2 regions of the Streptomyces sp. NPDC005266 genome follow, and region 2 is predicted to be linked to the other one. Evidence: predicted binding sites of a transcription regulator. Region 2 holds the regulator's gene; the other holds the start of a gene.

Region 1 (15,718 bases), on a different contig from region 2:
CCCGGCGGCCCAGCCCCTTGATCCGGTCGACGACGTCCGCCGCGCGGTCGGCCCGGCTGTGGTAGGTCAGCGCGACATCGGCGCCGTCCTCGGCGAGCCGGATCGCCACGGCCTCGCCGATGCCGCGGCTGCCGCCGGTGACCAGGGCCGCCTTGCCGTCGAGTGACATGTCTGCTCCTTTACTCCCTGAGGAGGATGAAAAATCCGCTCTGTGGTGGTCCCCGAGGATCTGTGGTGGTCCCTGAGGACATGACACGATCCTCGCCGGGCGGGTGCGGGAAGTCCGGCGGCATTCGGACATGGCGCTGAAGGGGGCGCTCGTCGACGATGCCCGGTCGAGTTTGTTTCGTGCCCGAGTCTGTTTACTTTGTGGAAGCAGCATCGTAATGTGGCCGCGAAATCACAGGTTCGGGCATGGAAGGGGCGTAAACCCACATGTACGCACCGGAGCGTCAGCAGGAGATCCTCCGGCTCGCCCGCGAGAGCGGACGGGTGGATGTGCTGTCCCTCGCCGAGGAGTTCCAGGTCACCGCCGAGACCGTACGGCGCGATCTGCGGGCCCTGGACCGGGCGGGGCTCGTCCGCCGTGTGCACGGGGGCGCCATCCCGGCCGGCCGGCTCGACTTCGAGCCCGACCTCGCCGAGCGCGAGTCCACCGCCGCCGATGAGAAGGACCGCATCGCCCGCGCCGCCCTCGCCGAACTGCCCTCCGACGGCAGCGTGATCATCGACGCGGGCTCCACGGCCGCCCGGTTCGCCGCCGCCTTCCCGCTGGAGGCCGGTCTCACGGTCGTCACCCATGCGCTGCCGATCGCCGCCCGCCTCGCCGACCACCCCGGTATCGCCCTGCACCTCGTCGGCGGACGGGTCCGGCATCGCACCCGCGCCGCCGTGGACGCATGGGCGCTGCGCGGCTACGGCGAGATCAAGGCCGATGTCGTCTTCCTGGCGACGAACGGCTTCTCCTTGGAGGGCGGGCTGACCACCCCCGACCTCGCCGAGGCGGCCGTCAAGAGCGCCATGATCGGCGCCGCCCGCCGGGTGGTGCTGCTCGCGGACTCCGCCAAGTTCGGCCAGGAGCACTTCGCCCGGTTCGGCGGCCTTGACGCCGTCGATCTGCTCATCACGGATACCGGGCTCAGCCCACAGCACGCCCTCGCCATCGAGCGGCAGGGCACGGAAGTGGTACGCGCATGATTCTCACCGTCACCCCCAACCCCAGCCTGGACCGCACGTACGAGATCCCGGCGCTGGAGCGCGGCGCCGTGCTGCGGGCCACCACCGACCGGGTCGACCCCGGCGGCAAGGGCGTCAACGTCTCGCGCGCCGTGGCCGCCGCCGGACACCGCACGGTCGCCGTGCTGCCCCTCGGCGGCCCGGAGGGCGCGCTGCTCGCCCGGCTGCTGGAGGGGTTGGGCATCGAGGCGGCGGGGGTGCCCGTGACGGGCTCCACCCGGGTCAACATCTCCGTCGCGGAGCCGGACGGCACCCTCACCAAGCTCAACGCGGGCGGACCAGAGCTGAGCGCCGCCGAGGCCGAGGCGGTGCTGGAGGCCGTACGGACCAGGGCCGACGGCGCCGACTGGATCGCCTGCTGCGGCAGCCTGCCGCGCGGCCTCGCTCCCGAGTGGTACGCCGAGCTGGTCGTCCGGGCCCATCGGGCGGGCGCCCGGATCGCCGTGGACACCTCGGGCCCCTCGCTGACCGCCGCCCTGCGCGAGCGCCCGGATGTGGTGAAGCCCAACGCCGAGGAGCTGGCCCAGGCCGTCGGCCGGCCGCTGGCCACCGTGGGCGAGGCGGTCAAGGCGGCCGAGGAACTGCGCGGGCTGGGCGCCCGCGCCGTCCTGGCCAGCCTCGGCGCCGACGGCCAGCTGCTGGTGGACGAGACGGGCGCCTACTTCGGCTCGGCGCCGGTCGCCACCGTCCGCAGCAACGTCGGCGCGGGCGATGCCTCGCTCGCCGGATTCCTGGCGGCAGGCGGCACCGGAGCCGCCGCGCTCACCGCGGCCGTGGCCCATGGCGCGGCCGCCGTGCAGCTGCCGGGCAGCGCGATGCCGACCCCGGCCGACCTCGACCCCTCCGCCGTCCTCGTGACGGCGGACGTCCCGCTGGACCGTGCTCTCAAGGAGCCCGCGTGACCGGCCCCGCCCACCCCAGCCCCCCAGTCCCCACTCCGTACGCCCGCCTGCCCCAGGGCGGCATCGCACACAAGGGAGCCGCGAGATGAGCGCGCTGATCACCGCGGATCTGGTCGACCTGGACCTGTCCGCCGACACCAAGGAAGCCGCCGCCCGGTCGCTCGCCGAACGCATGGTCGCGGCCGGTCGCGTCACCGACCTCGACGGTTTTCTCGCCGACGTGGCGGCCCGCGAGGAACAGATGCCGACCGGCTTGGACGGCGGCATCGGCATACCCCACTGCCGCAGCGAACATGTCACCGAGCCGACGCTGGCCTTCGGGCGCAGCACGGCCCGTATCGACTTCGGTGCGCCCGACGGTCCGGCCGACCTGATCTTTCTGATCGCCGCCCCGGCGGGCGCGGACAGCGACCATCTGACGATCCTGTCGAGCCTGGCGCGGCAGCTGATGAATGCCGACTTCACGGCCGCGCTGCGCGCGGCCGACCAGCCGGAGCAGGCGGCCGCCCTGATCCGCGGCGACGAGCGGGCCGCGGCCGAGGAGCCGGCTGAGGCCGGCGAGGCCGCCGCCCCGCAGACCCCCGCGCGCCTCGTGCAGGAGGCCACCCCGCAGCCCCCCGCGCAAGAGGCTGCCCCGCAGACCTCCGCGCGCCCTGTGCAGGAGGCCCCGCAGGCCTCCGCGCACCCCGTGCAGGAGGCCACCCCGCAGACCCCCGCGCAGGAGGCCGCCGTCCCGGAGCCTGTGGCCCCCTTCCGGATCGTCGCCGTCACGTCGTGCCCGACCGGTATCGCCCACACCTATATGGCTGCCGAGTCGCTGGAGAACGCCGCTCGTGAGGCGGGCGTCGAGCTGGTGGTCGAGACCCAGGGCTCGGCCGGATTCGACAAGCTCCCCGCCGCCACCATCGCCGCCGCCGACGCGGTGATCTTCGCGCACGATGTGGAGGTGCGGGACAAGGGCCGGTTCGCGGGCAAGCCGACCGTGGACGTCGGGGTGAAGGCGGGCATCAACCGCCCCGCCGAACTGGTCGCCGAGGCGCGGGAGAAGGCCGCCCGCGGCGAGGTCAGCGCCCCGGCGACCGCCACGGAGCGCTCGGCCCCGATGGACGCGGACGGCGCTGGTGACGGCTTCGGCACCCGGCTGCGCAAGTGGCTGATGACGGGCGTCAGTTACATGGTCCCGTTCGTCGCCGCGGGCGGTCTGCTGATCGCGCTCGCCTTCGCGATCGGCGGCTACGAGATCGCGAGCGCCAAGTCCGTCGCGGACCACTTCATCTGGACCGAGACCGCCAGCTGGGCGGCGCTCCTCTTCCAGATCGGCAGTGCGGCGTTCACCTTCCTGGTGCCGGTCCTGGCGGGCTATATCGCCTACGGCATGGCCGACCGGCCAGGTCTGGTCCCCGGCTTCGTCGGCGGCTTCATCGCGACCACCATCAAGGCCGGATTCCTCGGCGGTCTGGTCGCGGGTCTGATCGCGGGCGCGGTCGTCATGGGCATCCAGCGGTTCAGGGTCCCGGCGGCACTGCGTGGCATCATGCCGGTCGTGGTGATCCCGCTGATCTCCTCGGCGGTCGTCGGCTTCCTGATGTTCGTGGTGATCGGCAAGCCCATCGCCTCCGCGCAGAAGGCGATGACCGACTGGCTCAACGGCCTCTCCGGCGCCAACGCCATCATCCTCGGCGTGATTCTCGGCCTGATGATGTGCTTCGACCTCGGCGGTCCGGTCAACAAGGTGGCGTACGCCTTCGCGACGGGCGGGATCGCGGTGTCGGACCCGTCCGCGGGCAGCCTCAAGATCATGGCCGCCGTGATGGCCACCGGCATGGTCCCGCCGCTGGCGATGGCGCTGGCCACCACGGTGCGGGGGCGGTTGTTCACCAAGACCGAGCGGGAGAACGGCAAGGCCGCCTGGGTGCTGGGCGCTTCCTTCATCAGCGAGGGGGCGATCCCGTTCGCGGCGGCCGACCCGCTGCGGGTGATCCCCTCGTCGATGGCGGGCGGCGCGGTCACCGGCGCGCTGTCGATGGCCTTCGGCTGCACCCTGCGCGCCCCGCACGGCGGCATCTTCGTGGTTCCGCTGATCGGCCAGCCGTTCCTCTACCTGCTGGCCATCGTGGCGGGCACGGCGGTGTCGGCCGGACTGGCGGTCCTCCTCAAGGGGCTGCGGAAGACGGCGGAGCCGGAGGCCACCACGGCCGCCTCGGCCGGTGACGGGGCCGCCCCGGGCGGCGCCACCGAGGACGAGGCGAAGGTGGCGGTCGCGGTCTGAGCGCATCTCAGTCACCCCCAGCTCCGTCGGGCGCCATGGCGCCGATGTCCGTGGGCAGGCCGCGCGAGGCGTAGTAGGCGCCGAGCGCGGCCTCGCCGCCTGATCCCATGGCGGTCGCGATCCGCTGGAAGCGCGCCGAGCGCAGATCACCCGCGGTGAAGACCCGGGGGTGCTGGCGCGAGGGCGGACAGTATCCCGAGGGGTCGGCGGCGAGGGCCCCGCCCGGTGGCGCCGGGGCGCTGCCCATGTTGAGGAACGCGATATCAGCGGTCAGGGTGCGCCGCTCGCCCTCCACGGTCATGACCTCGGCGGTGATGGGCGCCGGGGAAGAGCCGGCCGGCGAGGACCCGAACGCCAGCCGCCGCACGGCCACCGGCTCCACCCGCGAGTCCCCTCTGATCTCCTCGGTCTTGTAGGCGTCCTCGGGCGGATGGGCGACCAGCAAACGGGTCGTCAGCTCCGGATGGGCGCGGGTCAGGGTGCCGAGGGGACGGTCCGCGCCCAGGACCAGCACGGTGCGGTCGGTGAGCTCCTCCGCATCCGCCTCCCGCAGTGGGGACAGGGCCCTTCCCTCGGCGCCGCTGAGCCATCCCGCCTCCTCGGGTCTCAGCGGCCCGACCCCCGTGGCGACGACCGCGTACGGCGCGGTCAGTCGCGACGCATGAGCCCCTGTGGGCTCCACGGTGACCTCCACCCGGTCGTCGAAGGCGTCGACGCGTGTGGCCCGGCGGCCCAGCGCGACCCGGCAGGGATCGCAACGGGCCACATCGGCCTCGATCGCCGCCGCCAGGCCGGGACCGCTGGTGAAGCCGAGGACGTTGCCCAGCACCGGGATACGCCGCAGTGCACCGCACAGGTCCTCGTCCGACTCGATCAGCACGGACCGCATCCCCACGCTCGCCGCCATCAGGGCGGCGGCGCAACCGGCCGGGCCTCCGCCGACGATCAGCAGATCGGTGTCGGTGTCCATGGTGATGTCCCTCCCCCTTCGTCTCTTCTTTCTCTCTTCCGTTCGTCCCTCTTCCGGATCTCCCGGCGGCCCGGTCAGCGGCCGTAGAGATCGCGGTACGCGGGGAAGACGCCCCCGGGGCCGTCCACGCCTTCCGCCGCCAGCACCGCCGCGACCACCGCCCGCGTCAGCACATCCGCCCCCGCCGCCAGCACCTCGTTCAGCGCCCCGCTCTCCCGGTGCACCCCGAACGCCGGATCCGCGGTGCCGCCCTGGCCGTCGTCCGCCACCAGCGGGTGATCGCCCGTGGCCAGGGCGAAGACGGTGTCGCCGTCGGACAGCAGATGCACTGGCCGGACCGCCCGCGCCAGCCCGTCGTGCGCCGTGCCCGCGAGCTTGTGCGCCTGGGCCCGGGTGAGCGCGGCGTCGGTGGCCACCACCGCCAGGGTGGTGTTGAGCGGGGGGCGTACGGACGCGGCCTGGCGCCGCTGCGACTCGGCCCGCGCCGCGGACAGCCGGCGCAGTGCCTCCGCGTGCTCGGCCTCCCCGGGCCGGGGCGGCGCGCCGCCCTCCGACGGCTCGAACGCCTGCCCGTACAGCACGCCCGTCCGTGGATCGACCACCGAGCCCGCCGCGTTGACCACCGCCAGCGCGGCCACCGTGAGGCCGGACGGCAGCACCGTGGAGGCCGACCCCGTGCCGCCCTTGAGCCCGGCGGCCACCGCGCCCGTGCCCGCGCCCACATTCCCCTGCGCGACCGGCGCGCCCGGCTCGGCACGGGCCGCGGCCTCGATCGCCTCACGGCCCAGCGCCGCGTCCGGCCGGGCCCGCCAGTCGCCACCCCGGCCCAGATCGAACAGGGCGGCGGCCGGAACCACCGGGACGACCTGCGCCGGATCGGGGCCGACCCGGAAGCCCCGGCCCTGCTCCTCCAGCCAGCCGGTCACCCCCGAGGCGCTGTCGAGGCCGAACGCACTGCCGCCGGTCAGCACGAGGGCGTCGACGCGCTGGACGAGATTGCGCGGATCGAGGGCGTCGGTCTCCCGGGTGCCGGGACCGCCCCCGCGCACATCGACCGCGGCGACCGCCCCGCCCTCGGGCGCCAGCACCACGGTCGTCCCGGTCAGCCAGCCGCCACCTGACCGCTGGGCATGGCCGACGCGCAGCCCGCGGACATCCGTCAGCCCGTCGGCCCGGCCGGGAGGGGGAGATTCGGGGATGGTCCCGTCGGCATTCATGGAAGCTATGCGTAGCACGGGAAGCCGTGCCATGGTCGTGGAGCGTGGCCAGGAGGGGACGGACGGGCCGGGAACGGCGCCTCCCTCGACCCCGGCCGCGCGGCGCGAGCCGGGGCCGCGGCTCCCTGGAGGGAGCCTCCGGCCGCCCATGTAGAGGACGTTCATCAGACGTTGATGGCCTGGCGGCAGTCTGTGCGGCATGCCGTTCGCTCCCGCCCCGAAGAAGACCGCCCTGCCCCGTACCTCTCGGACGGAGCAGCTCTCGACCCTGGCCGCCGATACGCGGCAGACCGCCCGGGTGGCCCTCCGCTGGATCAGCGAGCCGGACTGCACCGAGGAGCTCACCCATGCCGAGCTGCTCGACCAGGCGGCCAGGGCCGCTGCCGCCCTCACCCGGCTCGGGGTGCGTGCCGGGGATCGGGTGGCGGTGCACCTGCCGCTGGTGCCCGAATCCGTGATCGCCACGCTTGCCTGCGGCCGGCTCGATGTCGTCCGCGGCAGCCTCCCCGTGGGGCTGCGCGCCCATGAACTGCGCGACCGGATCCGGAAGATGGGCGCCAGGGTGGTCATCACCGCGGACGGTGAGCAGCGCTGCGGGGAGCCGCAGCCGCTCAAGCAGCTCGTCGACCGGGCGCTGCCCGGCTGCCCGGAGGTGCGGTCGGTGCTGGTGGTCCACCGGCTGGGCCGCCCGGTGTCCTGGACGCCCGGCCGGGACCTGTGGTGGCACGACGAGCTCGGCCGGTACACCGAGCCGCTCGCGCGGCCGTACTCTTGAGGCATGAGCACCGCCCCTGCCCCTGGACCGCGTGATCCTGCCGCCGCGCTGGACTTCGGAGATCCGCTGGCGCAGCAGTCATCGGACGATACGGACCGCGGGTGGGGTGAGCGGGTTCCCGGCGACAGCGCCCACAGCGCCGCGGATCTGGCCCGGTTCCTCGACGAGAAGCCGCCCCACCACCTCTGACGGATCCCTAGGCGCTGGAGCCGTTGCCCTTCTGGAGAGCGGGACCGCTGCCGCGCTGCGCCTTCAGCTCGTCGCGTATCTCGCGGAGCAGGGTGATCTCCGCGGCCTCCGTCTGGGCCTGCTCCTCCTCCGCCTTCGCCTCCCTGGCGGCCTTCCGCGCCAGATAGCGCGACATCGGCAGCACCATCAGGAAGTACACCACCGCTGCCGTGATCAAGAAGGTCAGCACGGCGCTGAGCACGGTGCCCCAGAGGATCGGGATGCCATGGATGACATCCCCCGCGGCGTTCGTCTCGCAGGGCGCCTTGAGGCATGAGCGGTACTTCTCGAGGTCCTTCGTGCCGAAGGCGCCGACTATGGGATTGATCAAGCCCTTCACTATGGAGTTCACGACGGCGGTGAAGGCGGCTCCGATGACGACCGCGACAGCCAGGTCGATCACATTGCCGCGCATCAGGAAGGCTTTGAAGCCCTCCAAGACGCTCTGCTTCTCCTCGGACACCTTCTCCTCGCTCAACCCACTGCCTCTCTTTCGCCGCGTCGGTGCTGGAGCGGACGGTTCCGCAACCTACACCGGCAAGGGGAACGGGCAGGAAACGGGGCGGGGGCGTCAGGAGCGGCACAGTGCCACCGCCAATCGGGAGCCGGCCGCGGCCCCGGCCAGCGCGGCGGCCGCCGCTCGCGGCACCGTCAGCACCACCAGCGCCCCGCCGTCGGCCGAGGACCCCGCGTCCACAGCGCCCGACTCCGCGGAGTCGCCGTCCGCAGCCCCGCCGCCCCCGGGGACAGAGGCCACCGTGACTCCGCGCGCGACCACCCGTGCGGCGGCGCCGGACGGACGGCCCTGAGCGGCGGAGTCGGGAGCGGGCGCGGCCAGCACATCCACCCGGTCGCCGGAGTGCAGCAGCCGCACCGCGGCCGCGTCGGCGATCCGGACCGGTGCGGAGACCAGGGCGGGGCGCGCCTCGCCGGCCCGGCCCCCGGCCTGGCCGTCAGCCGCCGGGGCGGGCGCCGCTGAAGACGCCCGGTCCGCACGGTCCTGGCCAGGTGGTGCCGCCGCGGCGAGTGCGGCGGCCGTGAGCGCCAGCCCGGCCGCCATCGCGCGCCGTCGCCGCCGCACCGCCCGCCGGACCCGGTATCCGCCCTCGCGGCCGACCCGCACGGGGCCGAACCGCGGAACCGGACGGGCCGGGGGAGCGGAGCGGGGTAACGCGAGCGTGGGGGACGGATGGGACATGGCACATCACCGCCTGCCGTGAGGGACCGGGAGCTTCTGGCCCCTTCACGATGCCCGGCCTCGCCCGATCCCGCTTGGGCCTGTGGACGACCCCCGGGGCTGTGGACAACTCCCTCACCCGGGCGAGCGACACCTACGCCGCCCCGCCCCGGCCCCGACGCCCCGACGCGCTCTTACGGCAGATCGATCCCCAGGTCCCAGCCCTCGTGCCCACGGCTGCACAGACAGTCCCGAGCGGAGGTGTCCGGCAGCTTGCCCACCGCGTCGAAGAGCACCTCACGCAGCCGGCCGACGTTCTCCCCGAACACCTTCAGCACCTCGGTGTGCGAGACGCCCTCGCCCGTCTCCACCCCTGCGTCCAGGTCGGTGACCAGCGTCAACGACGTGTAGCAAAGCTCCAGTTCCCGTGCGAGCACCGCCTCGGGGTGACCGGTCATACCGACCACCGACCAGCCCTGCGCCGCATGCCAGCGCGACTCGGCCCGGGTGGAGAAGCGCGGCCCCTCGATCACGCACATCGTCCCGCCGTCCACCGGCTCCCAGCCGCGGCCGCGCGCCGCCGCCACGGCTGCCTGCCGCCCCACCGGGCAGTACGGGTCGGCGAATGTGGTGTGCACGACGTTCGGCGCCCCTCCGTCCGGCAGCGGCTCGCCGTCGAAGTAGGTCTGCGTCCGGCTCTTCGTGCGGTCGACCAGCTGATCCGGCACGAGCAGCGTCCCTGGTCCGTACTCCGGCTGGAGCCCGCCCACCGCGCACGGTCCGAACACCTGCCGCACCCCGACCGAGCGCAGGGCCCAGAGGTTGGCGCGGTAGTTGATCCGGTGCGGCGGCAGATGGTGGGCGCGGCCGTGGCGGGGGAGGAAGGCGACCCGCCGTCCGGCGATCTCGCCGAGGAAGAGCGAATCGCTCGGCGCCCCATAGGGGGTCTCCACGGTGGTCTCGGTCACATCGTCGAGGAACGAATAGAACCCCGACCCCCCGATGACCCCTATGTCGGCTTGTCTGCTGCTGGTCTCGGCCATGCGATCACCCTAGCCAGCCGCCTCCGGACGAACGACACCCCGCCGCGTCCTAAAGAGGCGCGGCGGGGTGTCGTGAAGATCAGGCGGCCGAAGGATCAGGCGGCCGAGCTGGCGCTGCTCGACGTCGAGGACGTCGACGAGGACGATGACGTCGAGGAGGGGGAGGACGACGACGTCGAGCCCGACCCGGACGACGCGTCCGAGGACGACGACGAGCTCGCGCTGTCGCTCTTCGCCGCCGGCTTGGCCGAGCCACCGCCCGAGCTGCTGGAGCTGGAGGAGGAGCGGCTGTCGTTCCGGTAGAAGCCGGAGCCCTTGAAGACGATGCCGACCGCCGAGAACACCTTCTTCAGGCGTCCCTTGCAGTTCGGGCACTCAGTCAGGGCATCGTCGCTGAACTTCTGCACCGCCTCGAGGCCCTCGCCGCACGCGGTGCACTGGTACTGGTAGGTCGGCACGTACTTCCTCCTGGCACTCTCACTCAATGAGTGCTAACGACGCTCCATAGTGCAGTATTCCCGGCCGTCAGTCCACTGGGCCAGGTCATTCGGTGATCGATCCCACGTCCGGCCCGCAGCGCGGCACCGGCTCCGTCAGGCCCCGCCGGTGCCCAGCCAGCCCGCCAGTTTGCCGCCGCGGCCCACCGCGCGCAGCCGCTGCTCCGCCGCGTCGCGCACCGGGTCCGTGGCCACCACCATCAGTTCGTCGCCGCGCCGCAATACGGTCGACGGCAGCGGCACAAAGCTGGACCCTCCCCGTACGACGAGGGTGACCGCGGCCCCGGGCGGCAGCCGCAGCTCGGCGACCTCGACCCCGTGCATCTTGGAGCCCTCGGGGATCGTCACCGACAGCAGATGCCCGCGCAGCCGCTCCAGCGGCGCGGACTCGATGCCCAGGTCGGAGGTGGCGTCCGTCTCCCCGAGCCGCAGCCATTTGGCGAGCCAGGGCAGTGTCGGTCCCTGGATCAGGGTGTAGACGATCACCAGGACGAAGACGATATTGAAGATCCGGCGGCTGTCGGGCACCTCGCCGACCATCGGGATGGTCGCCAGCACGATCGGCACCGCACCGCGCAGTCCGGCCCAGGACAGCAGCGCCTTCTCCCGCCACGGCACGCCGAACGGCGCCGTGCTGATCAGTACCGACAACGGACGGGCGACCACGGTCAGCACCAGTCCGACGACGATGGCGGGCCAGATGTCATCGAGCAACTCGTGCGGGGTCACCAGCAGTCCGAGCAGGACGAACATGCCGATCTGGGCGATCCAGCCCAGCCCCTCGGCGAAGGCGCGCGTCGCCGGCCAGTGCGGCAGCCGCGCGTTGCCCATCAGGAGCGAGGCGACGTAGACGGCGAGGAAGCCGGACCCGTGCGCCATCGCGCCGACCGCGTAGGCCGCCATGGCGATCGCCATCACCGCGATCGGGTACAGACCCGAGGCCGGCAACGCCACATGCCGCAGCCCGTACGCTCCGAGCCAGCCGATCGCGAGGCCGATCACCGCGCCGATCGCCAGCTCCATGGCGATCTCACCGATCAGGGAGTACCAGGGGGGAATGGGCCCCCGCGCGGAGAAGGCGACCACCAGGATCACCACCGGGGCGTCGTTGAAGCCGGATTCGGCCTCCAGGGCGCCCGTGAGCCGCTTGGGCAGCGGCACCTTGCGCAGCACCGAGAAGACCGCCGCCGCGTCCGTGGACGACACCACCGCGCCGATGATCAGCGCCTGCCGCCAGTCCAGTCCCACCACATAGTGCGCCGCCGCAGCGGTGACCCCCACGCTCACCGCGACACCCGCGGTGGACAGCGCGGCGGCCGTCGGCAGAGCGGGTTTTATTTCGCGCCATTTGGTGCTCAGACCGCCTTCGGCCAGGATCACGACGAGCGCGGCGTAGCCGATGACCTGCGTCAGCTCGGCGTCGTCGAAGGTGACCCCGATTCCGTCCGTGCCGATGGCGACGCCGATGCCCAGATAGATCAGCAGTGTGGGCAGGCCGCTGCGGGAGGAGACCCTGGCGGCCACCACCGCGACAAGCAGGATGAGGGAGCAGATCAGCAGCAGTTCATTGAGGTGGTGAACAGTCAGGGGCCGGACCTTTCTCGCGCGAGCGGCGGGAACGGTTCGCGCGGTTCCCGGCCGACCGGAACTTCATTGCCTTACCTAACATTTTACGGGTTCTTGACGCGGGCCTCCTACGCGGGTCGTGTGCCGAGGTGTAGAAGCCCGGCCGGATGGGCGGTCCGCATGGCCGGGTGGCCGATGCGGGGCGTCAGTCATGACTCCGCGTAGGGGCGGCGACAGCGCTGCGCCTATGGTTGCTCAAGCACTCCCAGGATCACCCTGCCCCTCGAAGGACAGCGATGCCCGCCAACAAAACCGGCTCTCCTCGTAAGAAGAAGGGCCGACGCGTCCGCCTGATCGTCATAGCAGTCGTGCTGCTGCTGATCGGAGGCGTCGGCTACGGCACGTACTGGAGCATCAGTACGGTGCGTGCCTCTTTCCCGGAGACCACGGGATCGCTGCAGCTCAAGGGGCTGTCCAGTCCCGTACAGGTCAAACGTGACGGCTATGGGATACCCCAGATCTACGGCAACACCCCTGAGGACCTCTTCCGGGCCCAGGGGTTCGTTCAGGCCCAGGACCGCTTCTGGGAGATGGACGTCCGCCGCCATATGACGGCGGGACGGTTGTCGGAGATGTTCGGATCCGGCCAGGTTGAGACCGACGCGTTCCTGCGCACCCTGGGTTGGCACCGGGTGGCCCAGCAGGAGTACGACACCAAGCTGTCGGCGACCACCAAGAAGTATCTGCGCGCCTACTCCGACGGGGTCAACGCCTATCTCAAGGACCACCAGGGCAAGGCACTGTCCGTCGAGTACGCGGCCCTGGACCTCAAGAACGACGGCTACCAGCCCGAGAAGTGGACCCCGGTCGACTCGGTCGCCTGGCTCAAGGCGATGGCCTGGGATCTGCGCGGCAATATGCAGGACGAGGTGGACCGGGCGCTGGCCTCCAGCAGGCTCAGCGCCAAGCAGATAGAGGAGCTCTATCCGTCCTACCCGTACAGCCGGAACAAGTCCATCGTCCAGGGCGGGGCCCTCAACGAGGCCACCGACGAGTTCGACCCCCAGGCGACCGCGACCGACGCGACGCAGGGCGGCAACGCCGGGAGCGGGGCCACCGGCGCCGCCCAGGGGCTGCAGAGCCAGCTGTCCTCGCTGTCCACCACCCTGGACAAGGTCCCGGCGCTGCTCGGCCCGAACGGCACCGGCATCGGCTCCAACTCCTGGGTCATCTCCGGCAAGTACACGACCACCGGCAAGCCCCTGCTCGCCAATGACCCCCACCTCGCCCCGCAGCTGCCGTCCGTCTGGTACCAGATGGGCCTGCACTGCAAGCAGGTCTCCAGCGCCTGTCCGTACGACACGGCGGGCTTCACCTTCGCCGGCATGCCCGGCGTCGTCATAGGTCACAACCAGAACGTCAGCTGGGGCATGACCAACCTCGGCGCCGACGTCAGCGACCTCTACCTGGAGAAGGTCAACGCCAACGGCTACCTCTACGACGGCAAGCAGGTCCCCTTCACGACCCGCGAGGAGACCATCAAGGTGGCGGGCGGCAAGAGCCGTACGATCACCGTCCGCGCCACCAACAACGGTCCGATCGTCTCCGACCGCGACGACGAGCTGACGTCCGTCGGCAAGAGCGCCCCGGTGGGCAGCGGCGCCGACGATGTGGCCCCCGACCGCGGCGACGGCTACGCGGTGTCCCTGAAGTGGACCGCGCTCACCCCGTCCAGCACCATGGACGCGGTCTTCGAGCTCGACACCGCCAAGGACTTCAGCGACTTCCGCAAGGCGGCCCAGGACTTCGCGGTCCCCTCCCAGAACCTCATCTACGCCGACACCAAGGGCAACATCGGCTACCAGGCGCCCGGCCGGATCCCGGTGCGCGCCAAGGGTGACGGCCGCTACCCGGCGCCCGGCTGGGACTCGCGCTACAAGTGGAGCAAGTACATTCCGCAGTCGGCGCTGCCCTGGGAGCTCAACCCCAGGAGCGGCTATATCGTCACCGCGAATCAGGCCGTCATAGACAAGAAGAAGTACCCCTACCTGCTGACCGACGACTGGGGCTACGGCGCGCGCAGTCAGCGCATCGCCGACCTCATCGAGTCCAAGATCAAGGACGGCGGCAAGGTCTCCACCGACGACATGAAGTCCATGCAGATGGACAACAGCAGTGAGATCGCCAAGCTGCTGACGCCCTATCTGCTGAAGATCAACATCAAGGACGACTACACACGCCAGGCGCAGCAGCTCCTGGAGAGCTGGGACTACACCCAGGACTCCGACTCGGCCGCCGCCGCGTACTTCAACGCCGTCTGGCGCAACACCCTCAAGCTCGCCTTTGGCGACAAGCTGCCCAGGGAGCTGCGGGTCAAGGGCCAGTGCCTGCGGGTCCGCCCGGCGGACGACTCCGGTCCGCTGGAGGACCTGGAGGGCAACACCCGGCTGGTGCGCGAGTGCGGCAAGCGCGACCCCGACATGGCGCAGCCGGACGGCGGCGACCGCTGGTACGAGGTCATCCGGAACATCGTCAAGGACCCGGGCAACAGCTGGTGGAAGACGGCGGGCACCCGCAACAGCCCCGGCGCGACCAACCGTGACGAGCTGCTGGCGAAGGCCATGCGGGCCGCGCGCTCCGAGCTCACCGCCAAGCTGGGCAAGGACATCAACAGCTGGAGCTGGGGTCGGCTGCACCGGCTGACCCTGAAGAACCAGACGCTGGGCACCGAGGGCCCCGGCGTGGTCCAGTGGATGCTCAACCGCGGCCCCTGGAACCTCTCCGGCGGCGAGGCCGCCGTCAACGCCACCGGCTGGAACGCGGCGGGCGGCTACGACGTCACCTGGGTCCCCTCGATGCGGATGGTCGTCAACCTCGACAACCTCGACAAGTCGCGCTGGATCAACCTCACCGGCGCCTCCGGGCACGCCTACCACGCGCACTACACGGACCAGACCGAGAAGTGGGCGAAGGGTGAGCTGCTGCCCTGGGCGTTCAGCAAGAGCGCGGTGGACAAGTCGACGGAGGACGAGCTGGCGCTCACGCCGTAGCGCTCGACGGGCCCGGAGGCCGTGCGCGGGGCGCTCCCGCCCCCGGCCGCCCCGGGGCCCCACCGGCCCTCGCGGCCCCGCTGTGAGACGCCTCCGGGCGCCTCTCAGCGGGGCCGCGGCGTGAAGCGGTGGACACCCGAGGGCGTGATGGCCGCGTGCACGGGCCGGTCGTGGCCTTCCTCGGGGACCTCGTCCAGCAGCTCGCCGTCGTAGAGCAGCACCACCAGCGCCGGGTCGGCCCCCGCCCGTGCCAGCCGGGCCAGCACCCGGTCGTACGAGCCGCCGCCGCGGCCCAGCCGCATGCCGCGCCGGTCCACCGCGAGCCCGGGCAGCAGCACCACGTCCGCCCGGGTGACCGCCTCGGGGCCCAGCCGCGGCCCCGCGGGCTCCAGCAGCCCGCGGCGGGCGGGCACCAGCCGTCCGGGCCCCTCGTCCTCGCCCCAGTCGAGATCGTTGTCCTCAAGCAGGACCGGAAGCAGCACCCGCGCGCCCCGCGCGCGCAGCGCGTCCCGCAGCGCCCGCGTGCCGGGCTCGCTCCCCATGGACACATACGCCGCCACCGTGGCCGCCCCGGCGAGCTCCGGAAGCTCCAGCGCGCGACACGCCAGAGAGGTCCGGGCCGTCTCGATGTCATCCGCAGTCAACCTGGCTCTCACCGTCAGGAGACGTCGCCGCAACGCGTGCTTACTAGCGTCGGTATTGATCACTGGGCGCGAAAACTCCTTGTCTCATGCCATATTCACCGAATCCTCATCATCCGCCCTAAAGGCACCAGATAGGGTTCAGAG
Region 2 (15,718 bases):
ACCAGCGTGCGGTGGCGCGGCGGGCGCCTCCACCGCGGCGGATGGGGGTGGGAGCCGGGGCCCACCCCTACCCGCGGCGGAAGCCGATGGTGGGAACCGCGCGGCGGAGCGGGCCGCCCCGGGCAGCGGTGGGCAGTATCCGGTCGAGGAACGCATAGCGGCGCAGCGGCTGGTCGTCGTAGGCGCGGGCGTGCTGCCACCAGGCCGCGATCTCCACCCAGCCGGGCGCGGACAGCGAGCCGCCGAACTCCTGCACCGACAGGGCAGCGGTCAGCCCGGCGAAGGCCAGCCGGTCGGCGAGCGGCCAGTCGGCGAGCGTGCCGGTGACGAAGCCCGCGACGAAGACGTCCCCGGCGCCGGTCGGGTCCAGGGCCTCCACGGCGATCCCGGGCACCTCTGCCGTCTCGCCGGTGCGGCCGTCGACCGCGTACGCCCCCTCGGAGCCCAGCGTGACGACGGCGAGCGGCACCCGGTCGGCCAGCGCGCGGGCGGCGGCGCGCGGGCAGTCGGTGCGGGTGTAGCGCATCGCCTCGACGGCGTTGGGCAGGAACGCCTCGCAGTGCTCAAGATCGGCGAGGTCGGACGGGTCCCAGCGGCCGGTGTCGTCCCAGCCGACGTCGGCGAAGATCCGGCTGCCCTGGCGGGCGGCCTCGGCGACCCACTCCTCGCGGCGGCCGGGCACCAGGGAGGCGATGGCGGCGCGGGCCGGGGGCGGGCAGCTGGGGGCGGGCTCCTCGGGCGGCGGCGCCTCATGGCCGTGGGAGACCATCGTGCGCTCGCCCTCGTAGGCCATGGAGACCGTCACCGGGGAGTGCCAGCCGGGGATCGTACGGGACAGCGACAGATCGATGCCCTCGCCGCGGTCCAGCGCATCCCGGCAGTAGTCCCCGTAGTGGTCGTCGCCGAAGGCCGCGGCGAGCGAGGTGCGCAGGCCCAGCCGGGCCAGGGCGGTGGCCATATTGGCGACGCCGCCGGGGCTGGAGCCCATACCGCGGGCCCAGGACTCGGTGCCGCGGACGGGGGCGGAGTCCAGACCGGTGAAGATGATGTCGAGGAAGACGGTGCCGGTGAGATACACATCGCGCGCCGGGTCGCCGGGCTCGCGAACGGCCGCGAGCGGGTCGAGGAGGGGGCAGCCCGCCGCGAGCTTGTCGCCGTCGTGTGCCATCACCGTGTGCTCCCAGGTCGTGCCGGTCTGTCGTGACGCGCCGTTCATCGTCGTCTTCTCGTCGAGTTTCGCCGGTTTTCGCCGTCGGATTCAGGTGCCGCCAGTGTGCACGATCGCTCTGACAGCGCGGCGTCGGCCGCCCGGCGCCGCCTGCCCGTCCCGGCCTCACCTGGCATCACCCGGCCTCAGCGCCGCCTGGGCAGCTCCACGCTCATCAGGTCCTGGGCGATCGTGAGCTCACCCGGGAACCCCGCCGCCCGCGCCTGCCGCTCGAACTCCGCCGGATCCCCGTACCGCTGCGAGAAGTGCGTCAGGACCAGATGGCGCACCCCCGCACCGGCCGCGAGCCGGGCCGCCTGCCCGGCCGTCAGATGCCCGTACTCGACGGCCAGCGGCTCGTCCTCGTCCAGGAAGGTCGACTCGATCACCAGCAGATCGCACCCCCGCGCCAGCGCATGCGCGCCGTCGCACAGCCGGGTGTCCATGACGAAGGCGAAGCTCTGCCCCCGCCGCACCTCGCTGACCTCCTCGAGCGCGATCGTGTGCCCGTCCCACTCCAGCACCCCCTCCCGCTGGAGCCGGCCGATCTCCGGGCCGCGGATGCCGTACGCCGCCAGCCGCTCGGGCAGCATGCGGCGGCCGTCCGGCTCGGTGAGCCGGTAGCCGTACGACTCGACGGGGTGCGAGAGCCGGGCCGCCTCCAGGGTGTACGCGGGGGTGTCGGCCAGCACCCCGCCCTCGCCGCTGACGGGCTGCTGGGCCAGCACCACCGTCTCCCGATAGGCGGTGGCGTAGCTCAGTCGTTCGAAGAAGCGCTGCCCGCTCGCCGGATAGTGCGCGGTCACCGGATGCGGCACCCGGTCCAGGTTGATCCGCTGGATCACCCCGGCGAGCCCCAGCGAGTGGTCCCCGTGGAAGTGCGTGACACAGATGCGGTCGATGTCATGCGCGGAGACTCCGGCCCGCACCATCTGGCGCTGGGTGCCCTCGCCGGGGTCGAAGAGGATGCCCTCGCCGTCCCAGCGCAGCAGATAGCCGTTGTGGTTGCGGTGCCGGGTCGGCACCTGGCTGGCGGTCCCGAGGACGATCAGTTCACGTGCGGACAAGGGACTATCCGGGGGGCCAGTTGAAGCCCCGGCCGCCGAGGACATGGGCATGGGCATGGAAGACGGTCTGCCCGGCTCCCGAGCCGGTGTTGAACACCACGCGGAAACCACTGCCGTCGATCTTCTCGTCGGCGGCGACGACGCCCGTCTCGCGCAGTACGTCCGCGGCGATCTGCGGCTCGGCCGCCGCGAGCGTGGCGGCGTCCGGGTAGTGCACCTTGGGGATCACCAGTACGTGCGTCGGCGCCTGGGGGTTTATATCGCGGAAGGCGACCGTGGTCTCGGTCTCCCGGACGACCGTGGCCGGCACCTCCCCCGAGACAATCTTGCAGAACAGGCAGTCGGCCTGCGGTTCTCCCGCCACCGGTGGCTCCTTACGGATCGTCGGCTGGTACGGACCGGATGGTACCGGGATGCCCCGCCGACGGGGCGCACGAGCCCTACTTGCCCTGTGTTCCGCTCCCGGCCGTGGTCCGGTGGTGCCAGGGGTGACTGCGGGTGGGCCCGGGGCGCTCGGTCTCCCGGCCGCCGCCGTCGCACTCCCCGATCACCTTCGCCTCGAACACCTTCCGACCGTCCACCTTGCCCGTCAAGTCGCCCCGCACGCAGTGGTTCTCGCGCACATAGGTGACCTTGCCGGTGACCTTGATGTCCTTGTCGTTCTCGGTCCTGCCGCGGCAGTTGACCGTCGCGTCCGTCCGGCCCGTCCGGCGCGACTCACCGGAGGCCGAAGCTCCCACCGTACGGTCGCTCTTGAGGTCCGCGGTGCAGGTCAGCCAGCGGACACCGACCCCGCCCTTCTCCAGGGCGCGCGAGGCGACCCGATCCGTGGTGACCGCGACACTGATGGAGCTGACCCCGCCGCCGTCCCTGGGCTCACATCCCGTCACCGCGACGGCCACCGCGAGCGCCGCCGCGAGGGCCGGAAGGGCCCGTCCCTGCCGTACCTGGCTCAATACCCCCATGGGCGACAGGTTCCCACCGCGGGTGGCGAACCGGAAGACCGTCCTCGGCCAGTGTGAGTGGCCTCGGGTTTCCGCCGCTACCCGCCGCGCGAAGGGCCGAGCACGGTCGACCGCCGACGCGGGCTTCAGCGCCCCGGCGGGGGCACCTCCCAGCGGTGGCCGGGGGAGAACCGAGCCCAAAAATGGGTGTGGCCGGGGGAGAACCGAGCCCAGAAATGGGTGCCCTAACTCCAGCGGCCCGTACGCCCCAGGAGCAGTGCGGCGGCGACCGTTCCGGCCGTGGAGGTGCGCAGCACGCCCGGGCCCAGCCGGTAGGGCCGCGCGCCGGACTCGGCGAAGGCGGCCAACTCCTCTGCGGACACGCCCCCTTCCGGCCCCACGACCAGCACGATCTCCCCCTCGCCCGGCAGTTCGGCCATGGCCAGGGGCTCACTGCCCTCCTCGTGCAGCACGGCCGCGAAATCGGCTTCGGCGAGAAGTCGAGCAACCTGTTTGGTCGTCATCGCGTCCGTGACCTCGGGGAAGGTCAGCCGACGGGACTGCTTGCCCGCCTCGCGGGCCGTCGACCGCCACTTACCGAGCGCCTTCAGGCCGCGCTCGCCCTTCCACTGGGTGATGCAGCGCGCGGCGGCCCACGGCACGACGGCGTCGACGCCCGTCTCCGTCATGGTCTCCACGGCCACCTCGCCGCGGTCGCCCTTCGGCAGCGCCTGGACGACGGTGATCCGCGGGCTGGGCGCCGTCTCCCGGCGCACCTCGGCGACCTCGACCAGCAGCCGGTCCTTGCCCTCGACGGCCGCCACAGCGCCGTACACGCCCGCACCGTGGCCGTCCGTCAGGACGACGGGCTCACCGACGCGCAGCCGCCGTACGGACACCGCGTGCCGTCCCTCCGGCCCGTCCAGCACGATCCGGTCCCCCACGGCCGCCCCCGCCAGGGAGTCGGCCACGAACACGGGGGCGGTCATGACACCGCACCGCGCTGGGGCAGGAGGTTCAACACGGCCCGCGCCGAGTCCAGTTCGATCGCCAGCGTCTCCACCAGACGCCCGGCGGGCAGCTCCCGCGCCAGCCAGTGCCCCTGCCCGGCCCACAGCGCCATGCCCTGCGGATCGCCCGCCTTGGCCGCGGCCTTACGGAGGCCGGAGGTCATGTGGTGCAACTGGGGGTAGGCGGCGGGGGCGTACGGGCCGTGCTCGCGCATGAACCGGTTGACCAGGCCCCGGGCCGGACGGCCGGAGAAGGCGCGGGTCAGCTCGGTCCGGCCGAACAGCGGATCGGTCATGGCCCGCTTGTGCAGCGGATTGGCCCCGGACTCGGGGCAGACCAGGAACGCGGTCCCCAACTGGGCCGCGGACGCGCCCGCCGCCAGCGCCGCGGCGATCTGCGCACCGCGCATCAGCCCGCCCGCGGCGATGATCGGGACCTGCACATACTCCCGGACAAGCGCGATCAGCGACAGCAGGCCGATGCCGGCGCCCATGCCGTCGGCCGCCGGATCGTTCCGGTAGCTGCCCTGGTGGCCGCCGGCCTCCACGCCCTGGACGCACACGGCGTCGGCGCCCGCCCACTGAGCGGTCTGCGCCTCGACCGGCGAGGTCACGGTGACGACCGTACGAGTGCCGACCCTGGCGAGGGAGTCGAGAACGGCGCGGGTGGGGCAGCCGAACGTGAACGAGACGACCGGCACCGGGTCGTCGAGCAGGACGGCGAGCTTGGCCTCGTACGCGTCGTCGGCCCCCGCGTCGGGGTCACCGAGCGAGGTCTCGTACCAGGCCGCCTCGCCCGCGAGCTGCTCGCCGTAGACCTCGATGGCGGCCGGGTCGGCGGTGGCCGGCTGCGGCATGAACAGATTCACGCCGAAGGGCCGGTCCGTCAGCCCCCGTACCTGTTTGATCTCCTCGTACATCGCCTCCGGCGTCTTGTAGCCGGCAGCGAGAAACCCGAGGCCGCCGGCACGGGAGACGGTGGCGGCGAGCTGCGGGCAGGAGGCTCCGCCCGCCATCGGCGCCTGCACGATCGGATACCGAAAGAGATCGGTCAGTGCGGTGGACATGGCCACATCGTGCCATGCCCTCCGCACCGGCCCGTCACCGGATCACCGCCCGTTGAAGGCGTCCTTCAGGCGCGAGAACAGCCCCTGCTGCCCCGGCTTGAACTCCCCCGTCGGGCGCTCCTCGCCACGCAGCTTGGACAGCCGCCGCAGCAGCTCCTCCTGCTCCGGGTCGAGCTTGGTCGGGGTCGTCACCTCGACATGCACGATCAGGTCGCCTCGGCCGCCGCCCCGCAGATGGGTGACGCCGCGCTGGTGCAGCGGGATCGACTGGCCGGACTGGGTGCCGGGCCGGATGTCGACCTCCTCCAGCCCGTCCAGCGTCTCCAGCGGCACCTTGGTGCCCAGCGCCGCCGCCGTCATCGGGATGGTCACCGTGCAGTGCATGTCGTCGCCGCGCCGCTGGAAGACCGGGTGCGGCACCTCGTGGATCTCCACGTACAGGTCGCCGGCGGGGCCGCCGCCCGGGCCGACCTCGCCCTCGCCCGCCAGCTGGATCCGGGTGCCGTTGTCCACACCGGCCGGGATCTTCACCGTCAGCGTGCGCCGCGAGCGGATCCGCCCGTCGCCCGCGCACTCCGGGCACGGGGTCGGCACCACGGTGCCGAAGCCCTGGCACTGCGGACACGGCCGCGAGGTCATGACCTGGCCCAGGAAGGACCGCGTCACCTGCGAGACCTCACCGCGGCCGCGGCACATGTCGCAGGTCTGCGCCGAGGTGCCCGGCGCCGCGCCCTCGCCGCTGCAGGTGGTGCAGACGATGGCGGTGTCGACCTGGATGTCCTTCGTCGTCCCGAACGCGGCCTCGCTGAGCTCCACATCGAGACGGATCATGGCGTCCTGGCCGCGCCGGGTCCGGGACCGCGGGCCGCGCTGCGAGGCGGTGCCGAAGAAGGCGTCCATGATGTCGGAGAAGTTGCCGAAGCCCGCGCCGAAGCCACCGGCGCCGCCGCCTCCGCCGGCCCCGGACATCGGGTCGCCGCCGAGGTCGTAGACCTGCTTCTTCTGCGGGTCCGACAGGACCTCGTAAGCGGCGTTGATCTCCTTGAACCGCTCCTGGGTCTTCGGGTCCGGGTTCACATCCGGATGCAGCTCGCGAGCGAGCCGGCGGAATGCCTTCTTGATCTGGTCCTGTGAGGCATCACGCGGCACGCCCAGGACTGCGTAGTAGTCCGTCGCCACTTACGACTCCGCCAGGATCTGTCCGACGTAACGTGCCACTGCGCGTACCGCTCCCATCGTTCCGGGGTAGTCCATGCGGGTCGGTCCGACCACGCCGAGTTTGGCGACGGCCTCGTCGCCCGAACCGTAGCCGACCGCGACGACCGAGGTGGCGTTGAGCCCCTCGTGAGCATTCTCATGCCCGATCCGCACGGTCATGCCCGAGTCCTTGGCCTCGCCCAGCAGCTTGAGGAGGACGACCTGCTCCTCAAGTGCCTCCAGGACGGGCCGGATCGTCAGGGGGAAATCATGCACGAAACGCGTGAGGTTCGCGGTGCCGCCGATCATCAGCCGCTCTTCGGTCTCCTCGACAAGCGTCTCGAGCAAGGTCGACAGTACGGTCGAGACCGTCCCGCGGTCCTCCTGTTCGAAGGACTCCGGAAGATCCTGCACCAACTGCGGCACATCCGCGAACCGCCGCCCCACGACCCGGCTGTTGAGCCGGGCCCGCAGATCGGCGAGCGACTCCTCGCTGACCGGAGCCGGACAGTCCACCATGCGCTGCTCGACCCGCCCGGTGTCGGTGATCAGCACCAGCATCACCCGGGCCGTGGCCAGTGGCAGCAGCTCCACATGGCGCACCGTCGAACGCGTCAGCGACGGGTACTGCACCACCGCGACCTGCCGGGTCAGCTGCGCCAGCAGCCGCACCGTACGCCCCACCACATCGTCGAGGTCGACGGCGCCGTCCAGGAAGTTCTGAATGGCCCTGCGCTCCGGGGTGGACAGCGGCTTGACTCCCGCCAGCTTGTCCACGAAGAGCCGGTAACCCTTGTCCGTGGGAATCCGCCCGGCGCTCGTATGCGGCTGGGCGATGAAACCCTCGTCCTCCAGAGCGGCCATGTCGTTACGCACCGTGGCCGGGGAGACCCCCAGCCGGTGCCGCTCGGTGAGCGCCTTGGAGCCGACCGGCTCCTCCGTCCCCACATAGTCCTGGACAATGGCACGCAGCACTTCGAGTCTGCGTTCGCTGAGCACCCCGCGCACCTCCAGTCCAGCGGTCTCATCAGGTCGTCTCTCTGGCACTCAAAGGGCACGAGTGCCAGAACCCCTCAGCCAGTGTACGGCGGGGGCCGGTGGCGTGGGCAAGAGCCGCAGTGTGGCGGCTCCGCCCGACCCGCCACGCTATCGCCCTGAGAGCTAGCGTCTCGGTATGGAGACGTATTGGGAAGAGGCGGGCTGGGAGCAGCTCGCGCCCGGTGTCGCCCGCCGCCGGATGCCGGGCTGGGACGAGACGATCGGCGTGATCGTCGGCGAGACCGACGTCCTCGTCGTGGACACCGGAGCCACGCTGCGCGAGGGCGCCGAGCTCCGCCGCCAGATCACCCGGATCACCGGCCGCCGCCCCACCCGCATCGCACTGACCCACCCGCACTTCGATCACGTCCTCGGCACGGCCGCCTTCGCGGGCTGCGAGGTGTACGGGGCCGCCGGGCTCGACGGGCTGCTGCGCCACGACAGGGAGCTGCTGCGCGAGAGCGCCATCCGGCACGGCGTGGACCGGGAGGCCGCCACCGAGGCCGCCGATCACCTCGTACTCCCCCATCACGTGGTCTCCGGCGAGCTCACCCTCGACCTGGGCGATCGCCCCGTCCTCCTGGCGAACGTGGGCCCCGGCCACTCCGCCCATGATCTGGCCGTCCTGGCCCCCGGCCGGCCCGAGGTGGTCTTCTGCGGCGATCTGGTCGAGGAGTCGGGCCCGCCCCAGGCCGGACCCGACGCGGTCCCCGCCCAGTGGCCCGCCGCCCTCGACCGGCTGCTCGCCCTCGGCGGCGAGGACGCGCTCTACGTCCCGGGCCACGGCTCCGTCGTGGACGCCGCCTTCGTCCGCGCCCAACGCGACGAACTCGCCGCCCGCTTCGGCGTGTCCACCTAGTCCCTCGCGCTATCGTCACCCGGATGCGACAGTACGACCCGGACCTGACCCCGCCCTGGAAGCGGCAGCAGCCCGCCCCCGAGGTCCCCGCCGACCCGGACCTCGTCGTCGAGGAGGTCACCACCGGGTTCTGCGGTGCGGTGATCCGCTGCGAGAAGACCGCCCAGGGGCCCACGGTCACCCTTGAGGACCGCTTCGGCAAGCACCGCGTCTTCCCCATGGAACCCCGCGGCTTCCTCCTGGAAGGACGCGTCGTCACCCTCGTACGCCCGCGCACGGCCGCCCCCGGCACACCCCGGCGCACGGCCTCCGGCTCGATCGCCGTACCGGGAGCGCGCGCGAGGGTCGCCCGCGCGGGGCGCATCTATGTCGAGGGACGCCATGACGCGGAGCTGGTGGAACGGGTCTGGGGCGACGATCTGCGGATCGAGGGCGTCGTCGTGGAATACCTGGAAGGCATCGACGACCTCCCCGCCATCGTCCGCGACTTCTCACCCGGCACGGACGCCCGCCTCGGCGTCCTGGTCGACCATCTGGTGACCGGCTCCAAGGAGTCCCGCATCGCCGAGCAGGTCACCGACGAGAACGTCCTGATCGTCGGGCACCCCTACATCGACGTCTGGGAAGCCGTGAAGCCGTCCTCGGTGGGCATCCCGGCCTGGCCGACCGTGCCGCACGGCCAGGACTGGAAGAAGGGCGTCTGCCGCGCCCTGGGCTGGCCCGAGAACACCGGAGCCGCCTGGCAGCGGATCCTCTCCTCGGTCCACTCATACAAGGACCTCCAGCCCGAACTCCTGGGCCGGGTGGAGCACCTGATCGACTTCGTGACCGCCTAAGCGGATGCGGTGAAGTTCGCCGCTGATCCCTCGCCGTTCGGCCTGGCCGAGGACTTGGACGCCGAGAAGGATCAGCACTTGACTTCGCCGTAAACGCTTAGTCGACCAGATCCCTCACCACGGCGTCCGCCAGCAGCCGACCCCTGAGCGTCAGCACCGCCCGCCCCTGCCCATACGGCTCCGGCTCCAGCAGCCCGTCCCCCAGCGCCCGCGCCGCCGCCCGCGCCCCGGCCGGGCGCAGCAGCGCCAGCGGGCACCCCTCGGCCAGCCTCAGCTCCAGCAGGATCCGCTCCACCCGGCGCTCCTCGTCGGCCAGCACCTCCCGGCCCGCCCCGGGCGAGCGGCCCTCGCTCAGCGCCTGCGCGTACGCCCCCGGATGCTTCACATTCCACCACCGCACGCCGCCCACATGGCTGTGCGCCCCCGGGCCGGCGCCCCACCAGTCGGCGCCGCGCCAGTACAGCTCGTTGTGGCGGCACCGGCCTGCGGCCGACGTCGCCCAGTTGGAGACTTCGTACCACTCAAACCCGGCCGCCGACAGCATTTCCTCCGCGATCAGATACCGGTCCGCATGCACATCGTCATCGGTCATCGGCACCTCCCCCCGCCGGATCCGCCGCGCCAGCTGCGTCCCCTCCTCGACGATCAGCGCATACGCCGACACATGATCCGGCGCCGCCCCCAGCGCCGCCTCCAGCGAGGCCCGCCAGTCCGCGTCGCTCTCACCCGGCGTCCCGTAGATCAGATCCAGATTCACATGATCGAATCCCGCGGCCCGCGCCTCCGCCACACACGCCTCCGGCCGCCCCGGCGTATGCGTACGGTCCAGCACCTTCAGCACATGCTGCCGGGCGCTCTGCATCCCGAACGAGACCCGGTTGAACCCCGCCTCCCGCAACTCGGCCAGATACCGCGGATCCACCGACTCCGGATTGGCCTCGGTCGTGACCTCGGCCCCCTCCGCCAGCCCGACCTCCTCCCGGATCGCCCCCAGCATCCGCCCCAGATCCCCCGCCGCGAGCAACGTCGGCGTCCCGCCCCCGACAAACACCGTCTCCACGGACCTCCGGCCGTCCCCCAGCACCTTCCGCGCCAGCCGTATCTCCTCCACGACCAGCTCGGCGTAGTTGTCCCGCGAAGCGAGCACCCCGCCGGAACCGCGCAGCTCACTGGCGGTGTACGTGTTGAAGTCGCAGTACCCGCAGCGGGTCGCGCAGTAGGGCACGTGCAGATAGAACCCCAGCGGCCGCTCGTGCGCCCCCTCCAGCGCGCGTGCGGGCAGCGCGCCGTCTTCGGGCATGGGCTCGCCATCGGGCAATACGGAAGGCATGACCCCATTGTCCGCCATCCCCAGAGCCTCGGGACCCGGTCGTGGGAGCCCGCGGCGGTCGGAGCCCCCACCCCGCCCCTTCCCGAACCAGGGCTCCGCCCCGGCCCACGTCTTCGAGGGCTCCGCCCCCGCGCCCCCTCCGGGGCGAAGCCCCAGACCTCGTCCGGGGCTTCGCCCCCCGCTCCTCAAACGCCGGAGGGGCTGGGTCCCCGGACGGGCTGGATAACGGCGTACCCCCGTCCGCACGGGTGAGCGGGGCTCGGGGCAGCGGACGGAGCGGGCGCCTGCCGAGGGGCCACCGGGCGGACACCTCGGGGCAGCGGACGGAGCGGGCGCCTGCCGAGGGGCCACCGGGCGGACAGCCGCCGACACGCGCGGGGCGGCGGGGCTGCAGGGGCGGGGCCCCGGACGCTGAGGTGACCCGCACCCGGCCACCGAACGACCCGCACCCGGCCACCGAGCGACCGCGCGCCCACCCCCGCTACACCGCTACACCGCCCTCAGCACCAACATCGCCAGATCGTCATCCGGCGGCTCCGCCGCAAACTCGTGCACCGCCCGCCGCACCCGCTCCGCCACCTCCCGCGCCGACAACCCCACGCACTGGCCGAGCGCCGCCGCCAGCCCCTCCTCGTCGTCGAACTGCCGGTTCCCCGACCGGTGCTCCGTGACCCCGTCCGTCACGCACAGCAGCGTCTCGCCGGGCACCAAAACGAACGTTTCACTCTCGTACGAAACCTCGTCCACCACACCCAGCAAGATCTGCGGCACCGCAACCGTCCGCACAGCCCCATCCGGCCCCATCACCAGCGGTAAAGGATGCCCCGCACTCGCCAAAGTGCACCGAACACCCCCACCACCACCCGCATCCGCATCCGCATCCGCACCCAACGGCTCCAACTCCCCGTACAGCAGCGACAGAAACCGCGCCATCCCACCCCCCGCCGGCAACCCCGCCAGCCCCGTCCCCACCAGGTCCACGTCCCCACCCCCGGCGGCCACCACCGCCTCCCCGACGGCCTCCTCCCCCAGCAGCCGGTTCAGCCGGTCGAGCACCTCCCCCACCCGGTACCCCTCACGCGCCAGCAGCCGTAGCCAGGGCCGTACGAGCCCGGTCACCACGGCCGCCTCCGGGCCGTTCCCGCATACGTCGCCCAGCACAAAGCACCAGCGCCCGTCCCCCGCCGGGAAGACGTCGTAGAAGTCGCCCCCGGCCGAGATGTCGCCGGTCGGCTCATACACCACGGCCGACTCGACGCCGGGGATCCGCGCGATACCGGACGGCAGCAGTCCGCGCTGGAGCACCCGGCTGATGTCCGCCTGCCGGGTGTAGCGGCGGGCGGCGGCGAGGGCGAGGGCGACGCGGCGGGCGAAGTCCTCGATCAGGCCGGTCACTTCAGCGGGCATCCGCACCAGCCCGGCCCGGCCCAGCAGCAGCGTGCCCAGGGCCCGGCCGCCCGCGATCAGCCGGCAGGCGATGGCCACACCACCGGGCCCGTACGCGGCCGGGTCGGCCGGCCAGGGCCACTCCACGGCGCCGCCACGCGCCGTGGCGGGCAACTGCGGCGGCTCCTTCTCCAGCACCCGCCGCAGCCCCTCCATGCGGCTCTCGCTCGCGTGCCAGACCCGGGCGAGCCGCGGCGGCCCGCTCACACCGTCGATCCACACCGCGCACCAGTCGGCGAGCCGGGGCACCAGCAGCTGCCCGGCGAGCGAGGTCACCAGGTCCTCGTCGAGCTGCCCGGCCAGCAGATCGGACGCCTCGGCGAGAAACGACAGCGCGCCATACCGCATCCACTCGGGATCGCGGCGGGCGGGCAACCGCCGGGGCGCGGGGGCGATGATTGCGACGGCGCCGCCGGGGTCATGGCGCGCGCCCTGCTCAAGGCCCTGCTCCAAGCGACCGTCAGCCTGGTCGACGCCGTCACTGACACCCGCACCCACACCCACACCGCCACCGACACCGGGACCGGCACCCACACCGCCACCCACACCGGCACCGGGACCCACACCGGCACCGGCATCGGCACCCACACCGGCACCCGCACCCACACCGCCACCGCCGCCGGCACCCACGCCCACACCGGCACCGGCACCGGGACCGGCACCAACTTCCGCCCCACCCCCGGCAACCAACACCTGAAACCACACCGTCTTGCTCGCCCGCCGATACGTGATCCCCCACGACTCGGCTATCTCGGCGACAAGACGCAGCCCATGGCCAACGGAGCCCTCCGCCCCCTCCTCCGCGTCCTCCGGGTCACCGCCCAGCACCCGGGTGGGATGGTGGTCGGTCACCTCCACGACGAGGGACGGGGGTTCGCCCTCATAGCCCGGCACATCCAGCGCGCAGCTCACCTCGACGGCGGTGCCGGCGTGCACCACGGCGTTGGTGACCAGTTCGCTGACCAGCAGTGCGGCCTCGTCCTCGACCCGGTCGGTGATCCGGCCGGCGGCCGGGACGTCGCGTACGGCCCAGTCGGCGAGGGCGGCGCGGACGAACCGGCGCGCGGCGGAGGCCGCGAGTGGATTGCCCGGCAGGCTGACGCGCGCGGACGCGCTGGTGCGGACGGGGCCGACATCGCCGCCGCCTCCGACCGGCAGAACCACCCCACCATCCTCAACCGAACCACCAGACGTGGCGGAAGACGACGTCCCCACTGTGCGGCTCCTGAGAAGCTCCGTCATAGTTCCGTAGGTGCCGTATCGATATCCGGCACGGACAGAGTGACAGACGGAGCGCCCTCATACACACCGAGTTACACAAGTGAACCTTGAAGAGTTGAAAATTCACACGCCCGGTGCGGCAAGTAATGCGCCGACGAACTACCGGGGCGCTCTCTAGGCCTCCCTCGTACCGGCGTACATGTCCTCGATCAGGTCCTTGTACTCGCGCTCGACCACCGGCCGCTTCAGCTTCAGGCTGGGCGTCAACTCACCGTGCTCCACGTCCAGATCGCGCGGGAGCAGCCGGAACTGCTTGATGGTCTGCCAGCGCTGGAGCCCTTCGTTGAGGCGCTGCACATAACCCTCGATCATCTGCCGCACCTCATCGTTGGCCACGACCTGCGCGTAGGACTTCCCCGCGAGGCCGTTCTCGCTCGCCCAGGACATGATCGTCGGCTCGTCGAGGGCGATCAGCGCGGTGCAGTAGTTACGGTCCGCGCCGTGCACCAGGATGTTGGAGACGAACGGGCACACGGCCTTGAACTGGCCCTCGACCTCGGCCGGGGCGACGTACTTGCCGCCGGAGGTCTTGATCAGGTCCTTCTTGCGGTCGGTGATGCGGAGATAGCCGTCGGGCGACAGCTCGCCGATGTCGCCGGTGTGGAACCAGCCGTCGGACTCCAGCACCTCCGCGGTCAGGTCCGGCAGGCCGTGGTAGCCCTGCATGATGCCGGGGCCGCGCAGCAGCACCTCGCCGTCCTCGGCGAACCGCACCTCCAGACCGGGGAACGCCTTGCCCACCGTGCCCGTTCGGTAGTCCACCGGGTTGAGGAAGCTGGCGGCGCTGGATTCCGTCAGGCCGTAGCCCTCCAGGATGTTGATGCCGGCGCCGGCGAAGAAGTAGCCGATGTCGGGCGCCAGCGCGGCGGAGCCGGACACCGCGGCCCGCAGCCGGCCGCCGAACGCCTCGCGCAGCTTGGCGTAGACGAGCTTGTCGGCCAGCGCGTGCTGGACCTTGAGGCCGAAGGGGACGGACGCGGTGCCGGTGCGGCGGAAGTTGTCCTGGGAGATCTTGGCGTAGTCGCGGGCGATCCCGGCCGCCCACTGGAAGATCTTGTACTTGGCCGCGCCGCCCTCGCGCGCCTTCTGGGCCACCCCGTTGTAGACCTTCTCGAAGATCCGCGGCACGGCACACATATAGGTCGGCCGGACCACCGGAAGATTCTCGATGATCTTGTCGACCCGGCCGTCGACCGCCGTGGTGTGCCCGACGTAGATCTGTCCCGCCGTCAGCACCTTGCCGAAGACATGGGCGAGCGGCAGCCACAGGTATTGCACATCGTCGGGGAAGAGCAGTCCGTCGAGATTGCCGATCACGATGGCCATGTACGACCAGGAGTCGTGCGCCAGCCGTACGCCCTTGGGGCGCCCGGTGGTCCCGGAGGTGTAGATGAGCGTGGCGAGCTGGTCGCCGCGCAGAGCGTCGATCCGCTCGCGTACCGCGTTCGGCTGCTGCTCCAGATGGGCGGTACCGCGCTTCTCCAGCTCGGCGAGCGAGAGCACCCAGCCCTCCGGATCACCCTCGGCGGGGAGCGCGTCCTCGGCGTTGATCACCACGACATGGACGAGGTCGGGGAGTTCATCGCGCTTGGCCCGCGCCTTGGCGACCTGTGCCGCGTCCTCGGCGATCAGCACCCGGCTGCCGGAGTCGGAGAGGATGAAGGCGGTCTCCTCGGCGTTGGTGCTCGGGTAGACCGTGGTGGTCGCCGCGCCCGCGCACAGCACGCCGAGGTCGCTCAGGATCCACTCGACGCGGGTCGAGGCGGCCAGCGCCACCCGCTCCTCGGGGTGGACCCCCAGGCTCATCAGACCGGCGGCGATGGCGAAGACTCGATCCGCGCTTTCGCGCCAGGTCAAGGGGCGCCATTCATCGGGGCCCGCGCCCGAGGGGGGCGCGACCGGGTAGCGATACGCCTCCGCATCCGGCGTCGCCTCAACGCGCTCGAGGAAGTGCGTCGCCAGGGACGGCGGCCGGTTCTCGAGCAGTTTCTGGGTGTCGGTCACGGCATCCTCCGGGGCCCGCATCTTCGCTTGGTGACTCGCGAGTAACCTTCGAGTGGTGATCAGCGTAAGGGCCGAATCCTTACCGCGTAAGGGGGTCGGGGTCACGTTGTTTCAACGACGGCAGCGGGCCCTCCGCCTCATACACACCATGACAACGGGCCCGGCGCATACATCCCGCCAGGCCCGTTGACCACTCACTTCCCTGATCTCCCTCGGCGCTACTTTTTCGCCTTGGAGTCCCCGCCGCCGTCGGAGTCGGAGGACAGCACCGCGATGAAGGCATCCTGCGGCACCTCCACGCTGCCGACCATCTTCATCCGCTTCTTGCCTTCCTTCTGCTTCTCCAGCAGCTTCCGCTTACGGGAGATGTCACCGCCGTAGCACTTGGCGAGGACGTCCTTACGGATGGCACGGACCGTCTCACGGGCGATG

The links. The regulator HrcA, encoded in region 2, represses chaperone genes, less so after heat shock. The targets are predictions, from matches to a motif close to TTNGCACTCNGNNNNNCNGAGTGCNAA.
Region 1: ABZU99_RS03305 (FmdB family zinc ribbon protein) is a predicted target of HrcA. The motif match lies at 10,286-10,312, and genes of this name have one in related genera.

The regions. Positions count from the first base shown of each region.
Region 1 covers NZ_JBEXHC010000001.1:714,629-730,346, reverse strand. The annotation lists gene ABZU99_RS03360 (3-oxoacyl-ACP reductase family protein) at 1-169, opposite strand, end outside; gene ABZU99_RS03355 (DeoR/GlpR family DNA-binding transcription regulator) at 436-1,197, shown strand; gene pfkB (1-phosphofructokinase) at 1,194-2,138, shown strand; gene ABZU99_RS03345 (fructose-specific PTS transporter subunit EIIC) at 2,224-4,407, shown strand; gene ABZU99_RS03340 (FAD-dependent oxidoreductase) at 4,415-5,377, opposite strand; gene ABZU99_RS03335 (P1 family peptidase) at 5,452-6,594, opposite strand; gene ABZU99_RS03330 (AMP-binding protein) at 6,794-7,369, shown strand; gene ABZU99_RS03325 (hypothetical protein) at 7,373-7,558, shown strand; gene mscL (large conductance mechanosensitive channel protein MscL) at 7,566-8,060, opposite strand; gene ABZU99_RS03315 (RcpC/CpaB family pilus assembly protein) at 8,169-8,795, opposite strand; gene ABZU99_RS03310 (S-methyl-5'-thioadenosine phosphorylase) at 8,969-9,817, opposite strand; gene ABZU99_RS03305 (FmdB family zinc ribbon protein) at 9,913-10,275, opposite strand; gene ABZU99_RS03300 (potassium/proton antiporter) at 10,411-11,901, opposite strand; gene ABZU99_RS03295 (penicillin acylase family protein) at 12,177-14,930, shown strand; gene ABZU99_RS03290 (5-formyltetrahydrofolate cyclo-ligase) at 15,035-15,634, opposite strand.
Region 2 covers NZ_JBEXHC010000013.1:60,915-76,632, forward strand. The annotation lists gene ABZU99_RS22595 (PfkB family carbohydrate kinase) at 68-1,168, opposite strand; gene ABZU99_RS22600 (ribonuclease Z) at 1,354-2,274, opposite strand; gene ABZU99_RS22605 (histidine triad nucleotide-binding protein) at 2,279-2,638, opposite strand; gene ABZU99_RS22610 (hypothetical protein) at 2,715-3,239, opposite strand; gene ABZU99_RS22615 (16S rRNA (uracil(1498)-N(3))-methyltransferase) at 3,464-4,207, opposite strand; gene ABZU99_RS22620 (nitronate monooxygenase) at 4,204-5,295, opposite strand; gene dnaJ (molecular chaperone DnaJ) at 5,338-6,474, opposite strand; gene hrcA (heat-inducible transcriptional repressor HrcA) at 6,475-7,491, opposite strand; gene ABZU99_RS22635 (MBL fold metallo-hydrolase) at 7,667-8,389, shown strand; gene ABZU99_RS22640 (DUF3097 domain-containing protein) at 8,413-9,225, shown strand; gene hemW (radical SAM family heme chaperone HemW) at 9,323-10,555, opposite strand; gene ABZU99_RS22650 (ATP-binding SpoIIE family protein phosphatase) at 11,045-13,243, opposite strand; gene ABZU99_RS22655 (long-chain fatty acid--CoA ligase) at 13,397-15,286, opposite strand; gene lepA (translation elongation factor 4) at 15,505-15,718, opposite strand, start outside.